DNA from 2 places in the Mesorhizobium sp. M0410 genome. Region 1 is predicted to be linked to the other one. Evidence: predicted binding sites of a transcription regulator. Region 1 holds the regulator's gene; the other holds the start of a gene.
What was found. Region 1 encodes PhoB, which activates phosphate uptake and scavenging genes when phosphate is short. Its sites were predicted from a motif close to TGTCATNNANCTGTCAT; they were not measured.

Region 1 (9,081 bases):
AATTGGCTCAAAGACCAGCTTAGAAGCTCTAATTTTTTCGAGCCTCGAAAAAATACTGGCCCGATCTCCGGCTGCTGTCAACATCGATTGTGATGGATTTTGATGACTCTGCGAGTTTTTTCGAGCGTCGGAATAAACGATGACAGCGCCACCTGCATCTGACACTATTTGCCGCATCTGACACTATTTGTCGGACATTACCGACGGCTTCCGGTTCATGAGCGGCCGCGGCAACCGGGAGGAAAGCAAAACGATGTCGGTCGGAATCCGCCACGACGATTTGCGCCGGCGCAACCGGGCGATGGTGATCTCGGCGGTGCGCCGGGCTGGCCAGCCATCGCGTACGGAGATCGCAGCCACCACCGGCCTCAGTCATTCGACCATATCGGCGATCTCCTCCGACCTGATACGGGAAGGCATCCTCGCCGAGAGCAAGGCAAGTGAGCCCGTTTCGTTGAAACGGGGTCGTCCGCAGGTCGGCCTCGCCCTCAACCCGGAAGCGGCGGCGGTGCTGACCGTGGTGTTGTCACTGAATTTCCTGTCGGCCGCCATTATCGACTATGCGGGACAGGTGGTCGCCGAGGAACAGCGCCGGCTGGACACGCTGACCATGCCGCGCGACGAGCTGATCCGCGAATGCATGGCCATCGTCCGGCGCCGGCTTGAGGACCCAGACCTTGACGTCCGCAGTGTCGCCCGCATCGCCCTGGCGATTCAGGGCATTACCGACTCCCCTGCACGCGCCATGCTGTGGTCGCCGATCACGCCGCAGACCGACATCGCCTTTGCCGACATGCTGGAGGACGAATTCGGCATCCCGGCCACGGTGGAGAACGACTGCAATATGATGGCGGTGGCTTTGCGCTGGCGCAATCCGGATCGCTATCGCGACGACTTCATCGCCATCCTGCTTTCGCATGGCATCGGTATGGGGCTTGTGCTGAAGGGCGAACTGTTCACCGGGACGCATTCCTCGGGCGGCGAATTTGGCCACATGATCCATCGTCCGGGCGGCGCGCTCTGCCGTTGCGGGCGGCGCGGCTGCATCGAAGCCTATGCCGGCAACTATGCCATCTGGCGCAACGCCAGGCAGATGAGCGAAGACAGCGAACCTATCGCCGACGTCAGCGACGCCGACATGCGCGCGCTGGCCGCCCGCGCGCGCGAGAAGGATGGGCCGGAACGCGAGGCCTACCGCAAGGCCGGCGAAGCGCTGGGTTTCGGTCTCGGCTCGCTGTTCGCGCTGATCGATCCGGCACCGGTCGCGATGGTCGGCGCCAGTGCCGCTGCCTTCGATCTGATCGAGCCGGCCTTGCGCAAGGCAATCGCCCAGACCGCCGGCGGCCAGCACTCGGGCTCGATCTCCTTCGATACCGAGCCGAACGAATTGCCGCTGATCCGCGAAGGCTGCGCGATGCGGGCGTTAAGCTTCGTCGACCAGGAGATTTTCGCGCCGGGCGCGCAAATGAGGCCCGGCGTCAGAAAGAACGTCGCCTGACCAGGCGGGTCAATCTTCCCTGATCGCATAGCCGGCACCGCGGATGGTGCGGATGACATCCGGCATGCGGCCGTTATTGACGGCTTTGCGCAGCCGCCCGACATGGACGTCGACGGTGCGTTCGTCGATATAGATCGTCTCGCCCCAGACATTATCGAGCAACTGGCTACGCGAGAAGACGCGGCCCGGATGCCGCATCATGAACTCGAGCAGCCGGAATTCGGTCGGCCCGAGCCGGATCTCGCTCTTCTTGCGATAGACCCTGTGCGATTCGCGATCGAGCACTATGTCGCCGACCTTCAGCACGCTGGACAGCACTTCCGGCTTGGCGCGCCGCAGCAGCGCCTTGACCCTGGCCATGAATTCCGGCGTCGAAAACGGTTTGACGAGATAGTCGTCGGCGCCGGTCGAAAGACCGCGCACCCGATCGCTCTCCTCGCCGCGCGCGGTCAGCATGATGATCGGCAGCCGCTCGGTTTCGGGGCGCACGCGCAACCGGCGGCAGAGCTCGATGCCGGAAACCGCCGGTATCATCCAGTCGAGCACCAGAAGGTCGGGCACATTCTCCTGCAAACGGATCTCGGCTTCGTCGCCGCGTGTCACCACCTCGACCTGGTAGCCTTCGGATTCGAGATTGTAGCGGAGCAGCACGCCCAACGGCTCCTCGTCCTCCACCACCATTATGCGTGGTGCGATCATCGGCTGGGCACCCCCATCATGTCACCGGCGCGGACATTGTCGTTTCGTCCTGCTTCGGACGATTGACCGGCAATTGTTCGCCGGTCAGCACATAATACGCATTTTCGGCGATGTTGGTGACATGGTCGCCGATCCGCTCGAGATTCTTGGCGCAGAACAGCAGATGCGTGCAAGCAGTGATGTTGCGCGGATCTTCCATCATGTAGGTTAACAGCTCGCGGAACACGGACGTGTATTTGACGTCGATACGCTCGTCGGCGGCGCGCAGCTTGGCCAAGGCGGCCGCATCGCCTGCAGCATACTCCTCGATGACGCCCTGCACCTGGATGAGCACTAGCTGCGCCATCGCATCGATGGAATGCGATAGGTCGCGCGGCGTGGCGCTGAGGCCGACCGCGCTCACACGCTTGGCGATATTCTTGGCAAGGTCGCCGATGCGTTCGAGGTCGCCGGCCATGCGGATCGCTCCGACGACATGGCGCAGATCGTGAGCCATTGGCTGGCGCTTGGCGATCAGGGTGATGGCGCGATCGTCCAGTTCGCGTTGACGCGCATCCATGATGGCGTCGTCGGAGACGACGCGTTGCGCCAGCACGTTATCGGAATTCAACAGGGCCTTGGTCGCCCCGCCGACCATCGAACCGGCGAGGTCGGCCATGTCGCGGATCAGCTTGCTGATCTGCTCGAGATCCTCGTCGAAAGAAGCGACTGTGTGTTCGCCCATGGTCCTGTCCTCATATGCATGATCGGAACGGCTCAGCCGAAGCGGCCAGTGATGTAGTCCTGCGTGCGCTTCTCGCGGGGCGACGTGAATATCTTCTCGGTCCGGTCGAACTCGACCAGTTCACCCAGATACATGAAGGCGGTCTGGCGCGACACGCGCGCCGCTTGCTGCATGTTGTGGGTGACGATGACGATCGTGTAGTCGGCTTGCAGCTCGTCGATCAGTTCCTCGATCTTGGCCGTCGACAGCGGGTCGAGGGCCGAAGCCGGTTCGTCGAGCAGAATGACTTCCGGCTTCACTGCCACGGTGCGGGCAATGCAGAGCCGCTGCTGCTGGCCGCCGGACAGGCTCAAGCCGCTGGCGTTTAGCTTGTCCTTGACCTCGCTCCACAGCGCGGCCCGCTTCAACGCTTGCTCGACGCGGCCGTCCATCTCGGACTTGCCGAGATTCTCGTAGAGCCTGACGCCGAAGGCTATGTTCTCGTAGATCGACATCGGGAACGGCGTCGGCTTCTGGAATACCATGCCGATCTTTGTCCTGAGGAGGTTGAGATCCTGCGACCGGTCGAGAATGTTCTTGCCGTCGAGCAGCACCTGGCCCTCGGCGGTCTGTTTCGGGTAGAGCTCGTAGATGCGGTTGAAGACGCGCAGCAGCGTCGATTTCCCGCAACCCGAAGGGCCGATGAAGGCCGTGACGCTGCGCTCGGGCAGCGACAGGCTGATGTCCTTCAGCGCCTTGCTCTGGCCGTAGTAGAAGTTGAGGTTCTTGACCTCGATCTTCGTCTTCTCGGTGACCGTTTCGGTCATCGTCATGTCCGGGGACAACATCTGTGTCATCTGTCCTCTCTGCGTCCGGTAAGGCTGCGGGCGAGGATGCTCAAGCCCAGAACCGTCAGGGTGATTATGAGTGCGCCGGTCCACGCCAGTTGCTGCCATTCCTCGTAAGGGCTGAGAGCGAACTGGAAGATGGTCACCGGCAGGCTGGCCATCGGCGCGTTGATATTGCTGCTCCAGAACTGGTTGTTGAGCGCGGTGAAGAGCAGCGGCGCCGTCTCGCCGGAAATGCGTGCTATCGCCAGCAATATGCCGGTGACGATGCCGGACAATGCGGCGCGGTAGGCGACCGAACGGATCACCACCCAGCGCGGCGCGCCGATCGCGGCACCGGCTTCACGCAACGCGTTCGGCACCAGGTTGAGCATGTCTTCAGTGGTGCGCACGACCACCGGAATGACCAGGATGGCAAGCGCCACGGCGCCGGCAATGGCCGAGAAATGTCCCATTGGCCGCACCATCAATTCATAGACGAACAAGCCGATGATGATCGACGGCGCCGACAACAGGATGTCGTTGATGAAGCGGACGACGGTGGTGATGCGCGAAAAGCGTCCATACTCGGCCATGTAGGTTCCCGCCAGCACGCCGATCGGCGTGCCGACGACAACGGCGATGATCGTCATCAGCAGGCTGCCCGCGATGGCATTGAGCAGGCCGCCGGCCTCGCCCGGTGGTGGCGTCATCTCGGTGAAGACCGCGAACGAAAGCCCGGCTGTGCCCTTATAGACCAACGCACCGAGGATGAGCGCCAGCCAGGCAAGCCCGATGCCGGCGGCGACGACGCAAAGCGCCATCATCACCGAATTCCTGGCTTTGCGGCGGCTGTGGAGCGATGAGGATGTCGACATCGGTCAGGCTCCCGTACGGGCGTCGATCCGCATCAGCATATAGCGGGCGGCGGCAAGGATCAGGAAGGTGATGACGAACAGGATCAGGCCGAGCGCGACCAGCGAGGAGGTGTAGAGGTCGCCGTCGGCCTCGGTAAATTCATTGGCGATGGTCGCCGAAATCGTCGTGCCCGGTGCGAACAGGGAGGCACTGATGCGATGCGCGTTGCCGATGACGAAAGTCACCGCCATGGTTTCGCCGAGTGCCCGGCCGAGGCCAAGCATGACGCCGCCCATGATGCCGATGCGGGTATAGGGAATGACCACGCGCCGGGTCACTTCCCAGGTCGTGCAACCGATGCCGTAGGCCGATTCCTTCAGCACCGCCGGCACCGTATCGAAGACATCCTTGGTGATCGAGGTGATGAAGGGCAACACCATTATGGCGAGGATCAGCGCCGAGGTCAGAAGGCCGATGCCGTAAGGAGGGCCGGCGAAAAGGCTGGATAGTCCCGGCACGCCGTGGAAGATGTTGATGATGAAGGGCTGTATCGTCGTCTGCAGGAATGGCGCGAACACGAACAGGCCCCAGATACCATAGATGATCGAGGGAATGCCGGCCAATAGCTCGACCGCTATGCCGATCGGGCGCCTGAGCGGGCGCGGGCAGAGCTCGGTGAGAAAGATCGCAATGCCGATGCCGATCGGAACCGCGATCAGGATGGCGATGGCCGCCGTTACCAGGGTGCCGTAGATCGGCGCCAGTGCGCCAAATTTTTCCGTGACCGGATTCCAGCTCTCAGTCGTCAGGAAAGAAAAGCCGAAGGACGACAGCGCCTGCCATGAGCCGGCAAACAGCGAGATCGCGACACCGCCGAGGATGACCAGCACAAGGATTGCGGAAGCGCGGGTGAGTCCGCGAAATATGGCATCTGTGAGCGCGAAGCGCCGCACCGTAGCGTCCCTGGCCCGGGCTGCTGCAGATGATGGCATGGCATCGGAAGCGATGGTCATTGGGTCCTCGCGATTAAAGGCAACAGGGAGGGCGCCGTCGACGCCCTCCCTGGAGGAGATTACATAGCCGAGTAGAGCGGCTTGCCATCGTCGCCGACGACTTCCTTGGCCCACATGGCCTTGACGCTCTCAACCACCTTGTCGGGCATCGGAACGTAGTCCAGCTCGCCGGCCATCTCGTCGCCCTTGTCATACGCCCAGGCGAAGAATTTGAGCGCTTCGCCGGTGGTCGCGGCGTCGTCCGGCTTCTTATACAGGAGGATCCACGTCGCCGCCGTCATCGGCCAGGACTCGGCGCCCGGCTCATTGGCGAGGATCACCCCATAGCCCGGCTGCGAGCTCCAGTCGGCATTGGCCGCTGCCGCCGAGAACGCGGCTGCGGTGGGCTCGACCTTCTTGCCGTCCTTGTTGATCATGTCGGTGTGGGTGAGCTTGTTCTGCTTGGCGTAGGCGTATTCGACATAACCGATCGCGCCGCCGGTCTGGGAGACGTTGTTGGCAACGCCCTCATTGCCTTTGGCGCCGATGCCGACCGGCCATTCCACGGCCTTGTCGACGCCAACCTTTTCTTTCCAGTCCGCGCTGACGTCGCCGAGGTAATAGGTGAAGTTGAACGTCGTGCCCGAACCATCGGAACGGTGAACGACCGCGATCGCTTGCGAAGGCAGCTTGACGTCGGGATTGAGCTTCTTGATCGCCTCGTCATCCCAGCTCGTGATCTTGCCGAGGAAGATGTCGGCCAGCGTCGGGCCGTCGAGAACCAACTCGCCCGGCTTGATGCCTTCGAGATTGACGACCGGAACGATGCCGCCCATCACCATCGGGAACTGAGCCAGTCCGGACGCTTCAAGCTCGTCGCCCTTGAGCGGCGCATCCGAAGCGCCGAAGGTAACGGTCTTGGCCTTGATCTGCTTGATACCGCCGCCGGAACCGATCGACTGGTAGTTGAGGCCAACGCCGGTGTCTTTCTTGTAGGTGTCGGCCCACTTCGCATAGATCGGGTAGGGGAAGGTGGCGCCGGCGCCGGAGATGTCCGCGGCGAGCGCGGCGGACAGAGTGAGGGTGGTCGTCGCCGCCATTGCAATCGCAACGGCCGCCGAGCGGATGAAATGTCTCATGTGGCCTGCTCCTGTTCGGAATATGGTCTCTCGGCGCCATTCCTCCGGCGCCCGCTGAGGCCAATAGCCCCCGATTATTACAGTCGCATGACAGTTTCATGTCGCTCCGGTAACGTCGTCCAGCCGGGTTAAGAAGGAGCGGCCGCGGGCTTTGTCGGCATGGGCCGCGGTTTGCCGCTGGAATCAGCAGCTTGCGTGATTTCCGGCCGGCATCGTCGGCTCGGCGATCGCAGCCACCGGCTTTAAAAGAAAAAAACCGGACGGGAGCGCGTTGCATGCAGCCAGAACGTGTCATGGCCGCGCCATCGCCGAAACAGGTCCGTTGGGGTAAATCTGACCCTGTTTCTTGCCGGCGGTCGCTGCTCCCGCCCGTAACTGGAGGAGCGGAACTTCGAACATCCCATTGTCGCCACTGAGCGCGGCTTTGGTATGGTGCGATCGCACCATGGCCTTACGCTGGAAGCGTTGACGAATCGCAAGTTTCTAACTCGCGCTGGATCCCCATTCGCGCCCGACTCGGCGCTCGATCTTCGAGCAAGGCCTTCGACGGGAAGCGCGACGACTTCTACTTCACGGTATCTACTCCCTTCGCCCTATTCCGCCGGTTGTCGGTTAGGCCGAAGCGGCGTTATAAGCTTGCAGGGGTATTGCTGATGTCTCGACGGATTCTGCCTGTCTTCCTGTGCCTGGCGCTGCCTCTGGGAAGCGGCTGCGCTCGCAGCTATGACGGCACCGTGATCATTCCCAAGCCGCTCGATGTTCGCCGGTTCTGGGACCGGCCTTCGCCGCAGGCGCAAGCCGAACAGTCGCAACTGGAGACCGACGTCTTTCCAGTGGCGCCGCAAACGACGAAAAGGCCGGCGATGCGCAGGAATGCAGCTTCCGTTGCAGCGCCACGGAGGAGGGCCACCAACAACCCACCCGTGCTGTCGCCGGAGCCGACGAAGGCGCTAACTTGCAGGAACGTCAGCGAGCCCGGCAAACGTGCCCGCATGGTCTGCGAATAACCAGCCGACGTCGGTCGACGGCCCTACGCCTCGAAGCGGCTATCCGGTCAAAAGTTCGCCGTCTCGGAACATCGCCCGCCTAGGTCAGTTCGCCGGGAAAAAGGCCGGCCCGACCACTCTCACCGGCCGCGCGCCGATCGCCCTTTCGATCGACTGATGCTGGGCAGCGCCTTGCACCTCGGCAACCGGCGTTTTTGCCTCTGCAGGAACGGCACCGGCGGTTTCGATCCCGGATTCAGGAATTTCCGCGACGATGCCAAAATCCGGCTTTGCCGTCGGCAAAGGAATGATGGCGTTGGTCATGTTGGCCGGTGTCACGGTTCGTGCCCTGAGTTCGGCGACGCGCCGATAATAGCGCTTGACGTCGCAGGCCTTGAAGTTCGCGTCGTCGCGGTACCGGAACGCGGCAGGTAGCTCCACATAGGGTTTTCCCGACTGGAGCGCGACCATCTCTTCAGTCTCGCGAGTGGCGTCGCTCAGCGTGTAGAGGTCGACGCCGGCATCGTCGCAGATATAGCGGCACTGATCGACCGTTTCCTTCAGATCGTCGCTCTTGGCGAACTGCGATCTTGGCGCGGGGAAGAAATATCCGTCCGACAAGCGAACGCAAAACAGCATCCGATTGCCGCCCATTGTTGCGCCTGCGAATTGGGGTTTGGCTGCTGTGCGCTGCTGCGCCGGCTGTTTCTTGGCAGCGGGGGCGGCGCAGCCCAGCGCGACAAACCTGGCCTTCAATCCGGACGTGTCCCTGCCCGAATTCGACAGTCTGACGATCTGGCGTTGCACCTCCGCCTTGCCGGCGACCAGGTCGGCGCAGGGGTTGAAGAAGAAGCCGGCCGTTTTCGCCGTGCATCGGCGTTGTCTCTCCAGCTTTTGAAGCGCGGCGAGTTGCCGGCGCAGTCGGGCAAGCTCGGGGCTGGTCCCGCCGCTGCGCCCCGCCGAAAGCAATTGGCTCCTGATAGCACGGCAGCTATCCGCGTAGGAGAAGGATGTGCCGAGCGCAATGGCTATTGCCGACACCAGCATCAGAATCGTGAGGAGCCAGAAGCGTGTCATTGGAACGACCATTGTCCTTGTTGCACCGAGAACAGGATTTCTTTGTCGACTATGGATAAGTGCTGGCTAAATCATTTATACCTAATTGAAGTAGACCACAACACCATCGGAGACTTCAGTTCTAGTGTAGTAAATCCACTCGCGTGAATTCAATATTACATTTTTATTTCAAGATTGAGACGAACCGGCAGCAACGACGCCCGCCACGGCGAAATTTGAAGCGCGCGGCTGGTTCCGCACCGCGATCAATCCGGCGTTGCCGGCCGGCCGTTGCTGAAACCTTAGCCCCAGGTTCGGCGTTG
Region 2 (9,081 bases), on a different contig from region 1:
GCTGCAAGCGGGCTTATCTGTCCCAGGCCGAAGGTCTGCCCCGCATAGAAGGGTTGGAAGAAGGCCCGCTGGAACGTGATGGGTTCGTAGTCGACGCCATCGACCTTGCGACCCCGGAATGTCTCTTCCCAGACCTGGTCACGGCAGCTCCAAATCAGCGCGCTGCTTTCGAGAGAAGCGCAGGATGCGAATTCGGGCCGCTGGACGAATGACTGGACCGGAGTGCCCCTGTAGCTGAAGGAGAACTTCAGATCGGCATAGGCGAGCGCCTTGACGTAATAGGTCTGAACCGAGTCGACCACGCTGATATTGTAGGTGTGCTCTCCGACGAGAGCCGCGACGATGTGGATCGGATCGATGCCATAGGCGAGCGCCGCCTTCCTGATCTTGCCGACGAGCTTGCGGTCGTCCCGTATCAAGGCGGTTATGGCCCGATACTTCTCCTCGTACGTCGTGTTGAATGCCTTGGAACGAAGCGCGGACGCTCTTGGGATCACCGGTTGCTCGGCAAGACGATTGCCCGTCGGGACGACTGTGACAGTCTGCGCCACGGCTGGGGCCGTTCCGACACAAGGTGCAACGATCGTCACCGTCATCAAAAAGGGCTGCAGCTTGGCTGTTGGCATGAGGCTCCGTTGGCAGCCTCCGGCTCCGTGAAGGGATGCAGGGTGTGCCGTCATATGGTCATGGCAGTGTGCTTTCGAGCCTATAACAGAGAGGCGGAGGTTTTGCGAGCCGGCAAGGTGTTCGGATGCAAGGACGCTGGAAAAAATGTTCGGCATCGCGTTACCTAAGCGCGCCGACGAGAAGATTGTCTTCGCTTAAGATGGAAACCCACCGTCTCGTGTTGTATTCCGCTTGGCGCTTCAGGTAGTGATAGTTCGTCTCGTACCAGGGACGAACCCTATTGGTCAGATTATCGAGAATGAAATCGCCCTTGTCGGTTCGAACCGCCAATACAGCGTGCCCTTCGCCATCGGACTTGCGCACTGCCGTCAAGAGCAGACTGGAGACGCGAAGGCCTTTCGCATCAGCGTTCGCCGATTTTCCAGTGCATAATCCTCGCAATCACCCAGATTATCGTCAGGATAGGACCAATATTCTGGAACTCCATTGTGTTCCATGTCGCTCACTGGCTTGACGCGGTGGTTTACGGATACGTTGACGCCTACGAGCGATCGCAAAAGTCATCGGTCATGCTCGGCGAATGCAGGGCAGCTCACATTCATGCGAACAAACGGACGGACAACGCAGCGATCGGTCATTACGAATACTGTCGGAACTATCGCGATGATTGCTCGATCGTCACGCGCGACCCGAAGCCCGTCGAACTGACCCGCTCCTTGTGTGAGACGCTGATCGAAATCAACAACAGGGCCAACACGACGATCATGGCCATGACGGACATAGATACCCGGTGTCGATGAGAAATGGGAGTATCCCTATAAGGGATTTGGCGACTGCGACGACATCGTGCTGGAAAAACGTCGCGAACTGATGAGACAGGGCGTGCCCCCGCAAAACCTTTTGGATAACGGTGGTCAGGCAGTCGAGCGGCGAGGGGCACGCGATGCTGAGCGTCAACACGACCGCCGGTGACTTCATTCTCGACAATCTGGAGCCGAAGGTCCTGCTGTGGTCGGACACCGGATATACCTACCTGAAGCGCCAGTCGCGATCCAACTCCGGCCATTGGGAAGCGATCGAATCCCAACAGACATTCTCGTCAGCGGCACGAAATAATCTCAGGACGCTGACAGGAGACCGGCGCCAAGAAGCAGAAATATCGAGGCGCCGAGCCCGATCCGATAATAGACGAAGGGTATGTAGCTGCGCGTCGAGACTAGCTTCAGAAAACCCACGATCGCGACATAGCCGACCGCGAAGGACAGCAGGGTGGCCAGCGCGGTCGGACCGGCGCCGACCGGACTGTCTGCCCCCCAACTCGCATAGAGCTGGAAGAAGCCTGAGGCGAGCACGGCAAGTATCGCCAGCAGGAACGAATACCTGGCGGCGGCCTCTCGCGTGTAAGCCATCAGCAGTCCGGCGCTTATAGTGTCTCCCGATCGCGAAACGCCCGGGATGAGGGCCATCGCCTGGGCGGCGCCGAACAGAAGGCCGTCCCGCCAGCCCAGATCGCGCAAAGCCTTGCGCTTGGCGCCCAGCCGGTCGGCGGCCGCGAGAACCAGCGCGAAGACGATCAACATGGTTGCCGTGAGATAGAGGTTGCGGGCCGGACCTTCGATCAGGTTCTTCAGCAATAGTCCTAGGATGCCGATCGGCAGGGTCCCTATGATCACCAGCCATCCCATGCGGGCATCCGGGTCCAGCCGTTCACGGCGGCCGGCCAGGGAACGCAGCCATGTGGCGATGATGCAGATGATGTCATGGCGGAAATAGATCAGGGCCGCGATCTCGGTCCCGATCTGCGTAATGGCGGTAAATGCGGCGCCGGGATCGCCGGCCGGTGGCAGGAATTCACCAACGATCCGCAAATGCGCGCTTGAGGAGATCGGAAGAAATTCCGTCAGTCCTTGAACCACTCCTAGGATCGCCGCCTCGCTCCACCCGATTTCAGCCAATTGCACTTCCTTTGCGTGGTGCGCAGCTCGTCTCGGGCTGTCGCTTCATCGGATCGTCGAAGAGCCGACGTTAGCCGGTGCGGGCCTGCAGATAGGAGAGCATGAGGAACTGTGGGGCGGTCACGCAGCTTTGCTGCGCTGATCGGGTCTTGGATTGTCGTTTGCCATGCCCGGATACCATTCCGCGAAGACTGCTTTGAGACTTCCGTCGAGTGTCCGGGTGCGGCCATTGCTTCGCCCGTTGCCTCGTGGGCGCTCAACGCGAGGTGCAGTCGTGATCCAAAAGGCGCTCGGCCGCTGAGCTTTCCCAATTGGTCAGGATGTAAAATCCCGGTCTTGCGCCGGCGAGTTCGGCGCCAACGACGACGACATTTACGTGATGCATGGCGCCCCGGGCCTGCGGCAGGCCGGAAGCGATGATGCCGACTACGTTGGTCGTTTCCAAATCCGGCTTGTCGACTGCCTTGATCCAATAGCGTTTCCCCATCAGAGCCAAAGGGAGAAGCTGCCACGGACCTTCCACCTTCGGCCCCTTCAGGACAAGTTTCTTTTCCACCGACACCGCAACGCAATCGATATGGATGTGGAACTGATCCTGGGATCGCTCAGTCCTGGAATTCACAGCCATGGCGATGGCCGTTCGTGGAAGGTGACGTCCGAGGCTCGCCGAGACCTTGCTTCGTGCTTTCCATGCCCGATTCCAGAGTTGGGAACTGCCCTGCCAACGGACAGACGGGCTTTCAAGGCCGGCAACAGCCGTAAGTGGCGTCAACAGAAACTCGGTCCGGTATCGGGGTGATTTAATGAGAGCTGATCCAGGCACGCCCTGCCTGGGCAGGATCACTTCCTCGCAGGGGAAAGCGCTGCCAAGATGCGCTGCGGCAAGAGCGCAGGTCTGCACAACCTGCCAGAGCGCGTTGCGATGCGCTGAAGCGGAGCCGACGTCGGTGACCGCCGCAGTCAGCAACGCGATTGTCAAACAGAGCACGGCTGCAGCACGGCAGTGGTGGAACAATGGTAACCTGTGAAGGGATTTTACAGCGAGGGGAATGCCCGAGATGAGGTTTTGAGTCCCGGCGCGCAGTCGGCGAAACCGAAACGGTGAAGGTGGAGCGGCTGGGAGCCTCGCGATGGTTCCGATGGGCGACTGCTCTTCTGCCCGATCACTGGTTTGATGACGTTTCGGCATTAAACCTCGCATCCTTGGCCGTGACCGATGTCAGTTCAGATTCTGCGCCCCGCTCAGCGGCCGGATCGAGATTGCTGTCCTTCCCTACTATGGCCTTGTCAGCGCTTCGCGGCACGTCCTCCATCGCATTCTGAAGCATCGAGCGGGTTTCCTGCAGGTCGAGTTCCTTCTCGGCTTGACGTACGGCGTCGTCAAACTGCTTTCGAAAATCGCCCGCAATCCGATTGAATGTCTTCATCATTGCCCCCGCCGATCGCATGACTTTTGGAAGCTCCTCCGGGCCGAAAACAACCAGCGCCACCACGAAGATAACCAACAGGTGGGTCATGCCAAGTCCGAACATCGGTACGTCCTCTCGCGCAATCGCCGGCAGCGACAACCTCTCCGCTGGTTTGTGGCGACCGATCCGGTTGAATGCCTCGACCTACGGCGCCAAATCCAACCATCATAGCCTCTCGCCTGAGCCATTCCAGTATGCGGCCGCGGGAATGTCGTTCATACTTCGAGCCATGTGGCACCACTCGTCAACCCGAATATCAGGCGCACGTCTGGTAGGGATATTCGCAACCGTGCTCGCAGCAAGCGGACTCCTCGCTGGAGCCGATGGCACAAGGCCCAGAATATTTGAAGCAGGCGCCTACTCCTTTTCCGACGAACTCGGCGGATTCCGGATCATTGCCGCTTCGGGAGCCGGAACAAGGGCCGATCCCGTCGTGATCACCGAGGAACTCGAGTCGGCAAGCCCGGTAACCCTCACCATACGCGCCATCCGGCCGGTTCAGCCATTCGGTGCCTCCGGCAACTATGCCACCGGGTTCATTTCCCTAAGGATCGTTGCCCTCAACAACAGCGGTCACGCCTGGGTCGAATTCGAGTTCGAGTTGCAGGAGATTCTCAACCAGCCAAGCGATTCCAGCGACGGGCTTTCGTTCGACCAGGCGCGCCGCGAAACGGATGCAATTCGGTCCGATAGTTTCGCCGAATTCAGTCGTGAATTCGAACCTTATGACCATCTTCTGTTCCGGAAAGGCGAGGTCGATCCGCTGAGCACGGTTTCGTTCTCATTCCTGGTGACTGATTTCACGCCGACTGCGCGGCTCTATCTCGTTCAGGACCCGCGCATTCCCTCAACCTGAACGTGTCGCGCATCATCGCGGCCGTCGGTTCGAACAACGCTGCTCGTCATGCATGCCGGCAGTTTGGCAGGTGTCGTTGGGCGCGGCATGCCGATGGATTTGCTGGTCATTTTGGTCGCTTGGCCGTGCCTTTGATTCGGGCCACAAAATACGGACAACAGGGCAAAACCCGACGCGAACGACGATTGAGGATCGTGAGCGCCCGCGGTACGAGTTCTCCGCCGAGTTACTTGTGAAGCGTTCACACTAGCGACAGTTCCGGATCGTGCTATGATCTTGCGCATGAGGACGATCCCGGCCTCTTACATTCTGGTTTTCGCGGCGCTCGCTGCAACGCCCGCGCGGGCCGAATGCCAGTGCCTCGCCAACGGCCACATTTTCCATCACGGCGAAATCGCTTGTCTGCAATTGCCGTCAGGTCCTGAACTCGCGCAGTGCGACATGGTTCTCAACATTTCGTCATGGAAAAAATTCAGGATGGATGCCCCGAGGCGACGGCGCCGTTTGGCTTGCCTGTCAAAGGGGACGAGCAGAAACCAGGCGAAGGCGGAGATAAAGCCAACGATTTGGCTTTATCAACAGCAAACGCCCGGAGCTAAAGCGAAGCGCAGTTTGCGCGCATCCAACAGTGCGACGCAAGCCCAACGCATACCCTAGCGGTGTTCCAACACCGCTAGGAACCAGCCCTATGGATGAGCTTCCTGTTGAGATTCTGCTTTCCTGTCAGTCCTTCTTGTTCCGGTAGCTTTCAATGGCTTTGCCAACCATGTCGATGGCGACGTTGGCGCCACCAAAGCCGTTCAGCTCAACGGCCTTGCGGCCTTCAGGTAGCTGCTTGTAAACTCGAAAGAATGCCTCGATGCGCTGTCGTTCGATGGCCGGAAGATCATCGATGGTCTTGACCCCGTCATATTGCGGATCGATATCCGTAGCCGGCACAGCGATGATCTTGTCATCCGCTTCGCCGCCGTCGACCATGTTGAGCACGCCGATGGCGCGGACTTTGATCAGAGCACCGGGCACAACGGGTTCCCGGGTGAAGACAAGCGCATCCAACGGGTCGCCGTCGCCGCCCAACGAACTGGTAACGGAACCATAGTTGGCCGGATAGACGACCGGCATGGACTGATATCGATCGACGACGACATGGCCTGTCTCGGCATCGATCTCATATTTGGTGATGCTTCCCGCCGGAATCTCGATAACCGTGTAAAATTCGCTGGTGTCTTTCGGCTGCGGAAAATCGAAAGCTGTGACGAATTCGGCGAAAGCGGGCTGCGTGCCCAGCAGGGCCGCAAGCGCCATGACAGTCGGCAAAGCGCGCATGGTTGTCTCCAGAGGTTGGACGGGCAGGGCGCCCTGCATCCGCCTAGCCACCGTATGTGACGGCAGCATTACAGGGTTCCGTTATTGAAATTGGATGACCGTATTTGCACCGATCCTGCGGCGAGCAGAAATGGGCCGAGATAGAGCGCTGACGAGTGATGAGCGTCTATGGGCGTTTGCGTTTATGGGCGTTTAAGAGACGGTGGCCGCTTCAAATGTGCTATTTCAGGCGAGCCCATTTCCGGCAAGGGGATAGCTTGCGTCGTAACTCCTGCCAATCGGGCACGCTACACCCACAACACGCCGTTCGGCGAGAGCTGCCACGTAGACGCCTCGCGGCTCAGTGCGACGTTGTGTGGCAATCATCAAAAAGCAAGTGAAACTCCAACTTCAGTTGAAGTCCTTCGGAGACTACGCCACCTTGACCTTGAATCATTGCCAGGGTTCGAAATTCGTGAACGAAGAGACAACAACACCACGTCCGCTATACTCCACTGAAAGGGCTGCTTCATGTCGGGAATGTCGCGCAGGGGATTCTTGCTGGGCGGCACGGCAGCAGTAGCTGTCGGCGCTGCAGGCGGGCTGATTGCCGGCAGGGCCGTAGCAGCCGATCTGACCTTGCGGGTTTCAGCGATCAGTCGGTCGATTTTGCCCGGCACCGTCACCAAAGGGATGATGAGTTTCGGTGCGGGCGGGCCGCCGCCCACTCTGCGTTTATTGCGAGGTAGGCCGTTTTCCATAGACGTGGTCAATGATCTCGATGAAGCGACGAGTGTGCACTGGCATGGATTGCGCATCGCCAATGCCATGGACGGCGTGCCTTATCTCACCCAGCGTCCCATCGCGGCGGGCGAAAGCTTCCGTTACACTCTGACACCGCCGGATGCCGGCACCTATTGGTATCATCCGCATTGCAACACGCTCGATCAGATGGCCCGCGGTCTGACAGGCATGCTTGTTGTCGAAGATGACGAAGATGCCGGTTTCGACCAGGATTTGCCGCTCAATATACGCGACTTCCGTCTCGGCGAAGACGGCCAGTTCATCGAATTGTTCAAGGCACGCAACGCTGCGCGCGGCGGCACGCTGGGTACGGTCTCGACGGTAAATTGGGAAGTCACCCCGATTTACGATCTGCCAGCGGGCAGCCTTGTGCGCCTGCGTTTGGCAGTCACGGATGTCACCCGTATCGGCACTTATGACCTCGATGGCGGAACGGCCAAAGTGATCGCTCTTGATGCCAACCCGCTGCCGCAGCCTGTTGCGCCTCGGGGCATTGTCATCGCGCCCGGCCAGCGCGCCGATGTCGCCCTCCGCGTGCCTGATGGCGAAGACGAGATCGTCAGCCTGAATCTCAGAACAGCCAAGGGACCTCGCGTTCTCGTCCGATTCCGGCCTATCGGCGCCAGCGCGGGGCGGACGCTTGGCGAACTCAAGCCGCTGCGGCCGAATCGCGTACCGGAGCCGGATCTTGCCGATCCCGAGACAATGGACTTCGTCTTTGGCTGGTCGCCCAATGGTGATGCGCCGGCGCCGGGTGTTTGCGGCACGCTCGGCTACACCTTCTGGTCGATCAACCGCGTCGCCTGGCGAGGGGACGCGCCGGGGCCAGTTGATCCGCTCGCGGCTCTAAAACGAGGCAAAAGCTATGTTCTGCGCCTTCGCAACGAAACGCCGAACGATCATCCGATCCATTTGCACGGTATGTCTTTCCGTCTGCTACGCTCCGACAAGCGCAAAATTGCGTCGCTTGTAACAGATACGGCCCTTCTTAAATCGCAAGAAGTGATGGAAGTGGCGTTGGTCGCTGACAATCCGGGTAATTGGGCATTCCATTGCCACGTCATTGAACATCAGAAGAGCGGCCTGACCGGTTATTTGCGTGTGGAATGACCCGGTCCTCATCCAGGGTTGCGTTGCCGAGGGCGTGAGAGGGTCGAAATTGGGCGAGGCGGAGCGTCCGAGTTCTCGCCGCACTAATGGCGCTACTGCTCACGGGCGCCGGAGCGGCCGGCGACGGGTGCTGATCTGTGCATCTGATCGAGCCTCTGCTGAGTGGCCTCCCGGGCTCGCTCGCCAACGCCGGTTCCCATGCCACCGCGGTCGCGATTGCGTTGGTCATCATCACGGCGCTGTAGCTCATGCTGGGCGATCTGGCGCCCGCTCCGGATCGTGCTATGATTTCGCATGAGGACGTTCCATGCCTCTTGCATCCTGGTTTTCGTGGCGCTTGTTGCAACGCCCGCGCGGGCAGAATGTCAGTGCCTCGCCAACGGCCGGACGTTCCATCACGGTGAATTCGCCTGTCTGCAATTGCCGTCTGGACCGGAACTCGCGCAATGCGACATGGTTCTCAACATTTCGTCATGGAAAAAAATTCAGAGCGGCTGCCCGGAGGCGACAGCACCATTGAGTGTGCTCGTCGAAGGGGGCGAGCAGCAATCAGGCGAAGCCGGACACAAAGCCTTAACAACGACGAACACTCCGACCTAAGACGAAGAGCAGGCTGCGCATCAGCCACAGAGATCTCTTTCGGCAAGGCGTCAACTTTGGGGTGAACTGTTACACTACCGTCACTTGATTGCGCTGACCAGCGGGTTGTCGCCATCGAGGGAGACCCAGCGCCCCGTGTCGGTGCCGGTTTGCCTCTTCAGGAAGCGGTAGCCGGTCTGGTCCCAGCGGCGCACCGTGTCGGTGAGGTTGTCGAGGATGAAGTCGCCCGTGTCGGTACGAACAGTCAGCACTGCATGACCCTCGCCGTCGGGCTTGCGAACAACCGTCATCAGCAGATCCGACACAGGAATGCCGCGGTTTATCAGACGGCGACGCTTTTCCAGCGCATAGTCTT

Region 2: a site for PhoB is predicted at 6,290-6,306, ahead of NKI63_RS21085 (inorganic diphosphatase). Genes of this name have one in related genera too.

What each region holds. Positions count from the first base shown of each region.
Region 1 covers NZ_JAMYRN010000005.1:190,018-199,098, reverse strand. Annotated here, with positions in the region: gene NKI63_RS09080 (ROK family protein) at 254-1,498, shown strand; gene phoB (phosphate regulon transcriptional regulator PhoB) at 1,508-2,197, opposite strand; gene phoU (phosphate signaling complex protein PhoU) at 2,214-2,921, opposite strand; gene pstB (phosphate ABC transporter ATP-binding protein PstB) at 2,954-3,757, opposite strand; gene pstA (phosphate ABC transporter permease PstA) at 3,754-4,605, opposite strand; gene pstC (phosphate ABC transporter permease subunit PstC) at 4,609-5,598, opposite strand; gene pstS (phosphate ABC transporter substrate-binding protein PstS) at 5,658-6,716, opposite strand; gene NKI63_RS09045 (hypothetical protein) at 7,370-7,723, shown strand; gene NKI63_RS09040 (DUF2865 domain-containing protein) at 7,808-8,779, opposite strand.
Region 2 covers NZ_JAMYRN010000014.1:109,882-118,962, reverse strand. Annotated here, with positions in the region: gene NKI63_RS21135 (DUF1402 family protein) at 1-596, opposite strand, end outside; partial or broken gene NKI63_RS21130 (transglutaminase-like cysteine peptidase) at 787-1,124, opposite strand; gene NKI63_RS21125 (transglutaminase-like cysteine peptidase) at 1,116-1,427, shown strand; gene NKI63_RS21120 (transglutaminase-like cysteine peptidase) at 1,411-1,599, shown strand; partial or broken gene NKI63_RS21115 (transglutaminase-like cysteine peptidase) at 1,571-1,657, shown strand; gene NKI63_RS21110 (undecaprenyl-diphosphate phosphatase) at 1,746-2,573, opposite strand; gene NKI63_RS21105 (CDP-diacylglycerol diphosphatase) at 2,839-3,771, opposite strand; gene tatB (Sec-independent protein translocase protein TatB) at 3,746-4,114, opposite strand; gene NKI63_RS21095 (hypothetical protein) at 4,341-4,907, shown strand; gene NKI63_RS21090 (hypothetical protein) at 5,190-5,564, shown strand; gene NKI63_RS21085 (inorganic diphosphatase) at 5,631-6,272, opposite strand; gene NKI63_RS21080 (multicopper oxidase family protein) at 6,744-8,126, shown strand; gene NKI63_RS21075 (hypothetical protein) at 8,421-8,726, shown strand; gene NKI63_RS21070 (transglutaminase-like cysteine peptidase) at 8,807-9,081, opposite strand, start outside.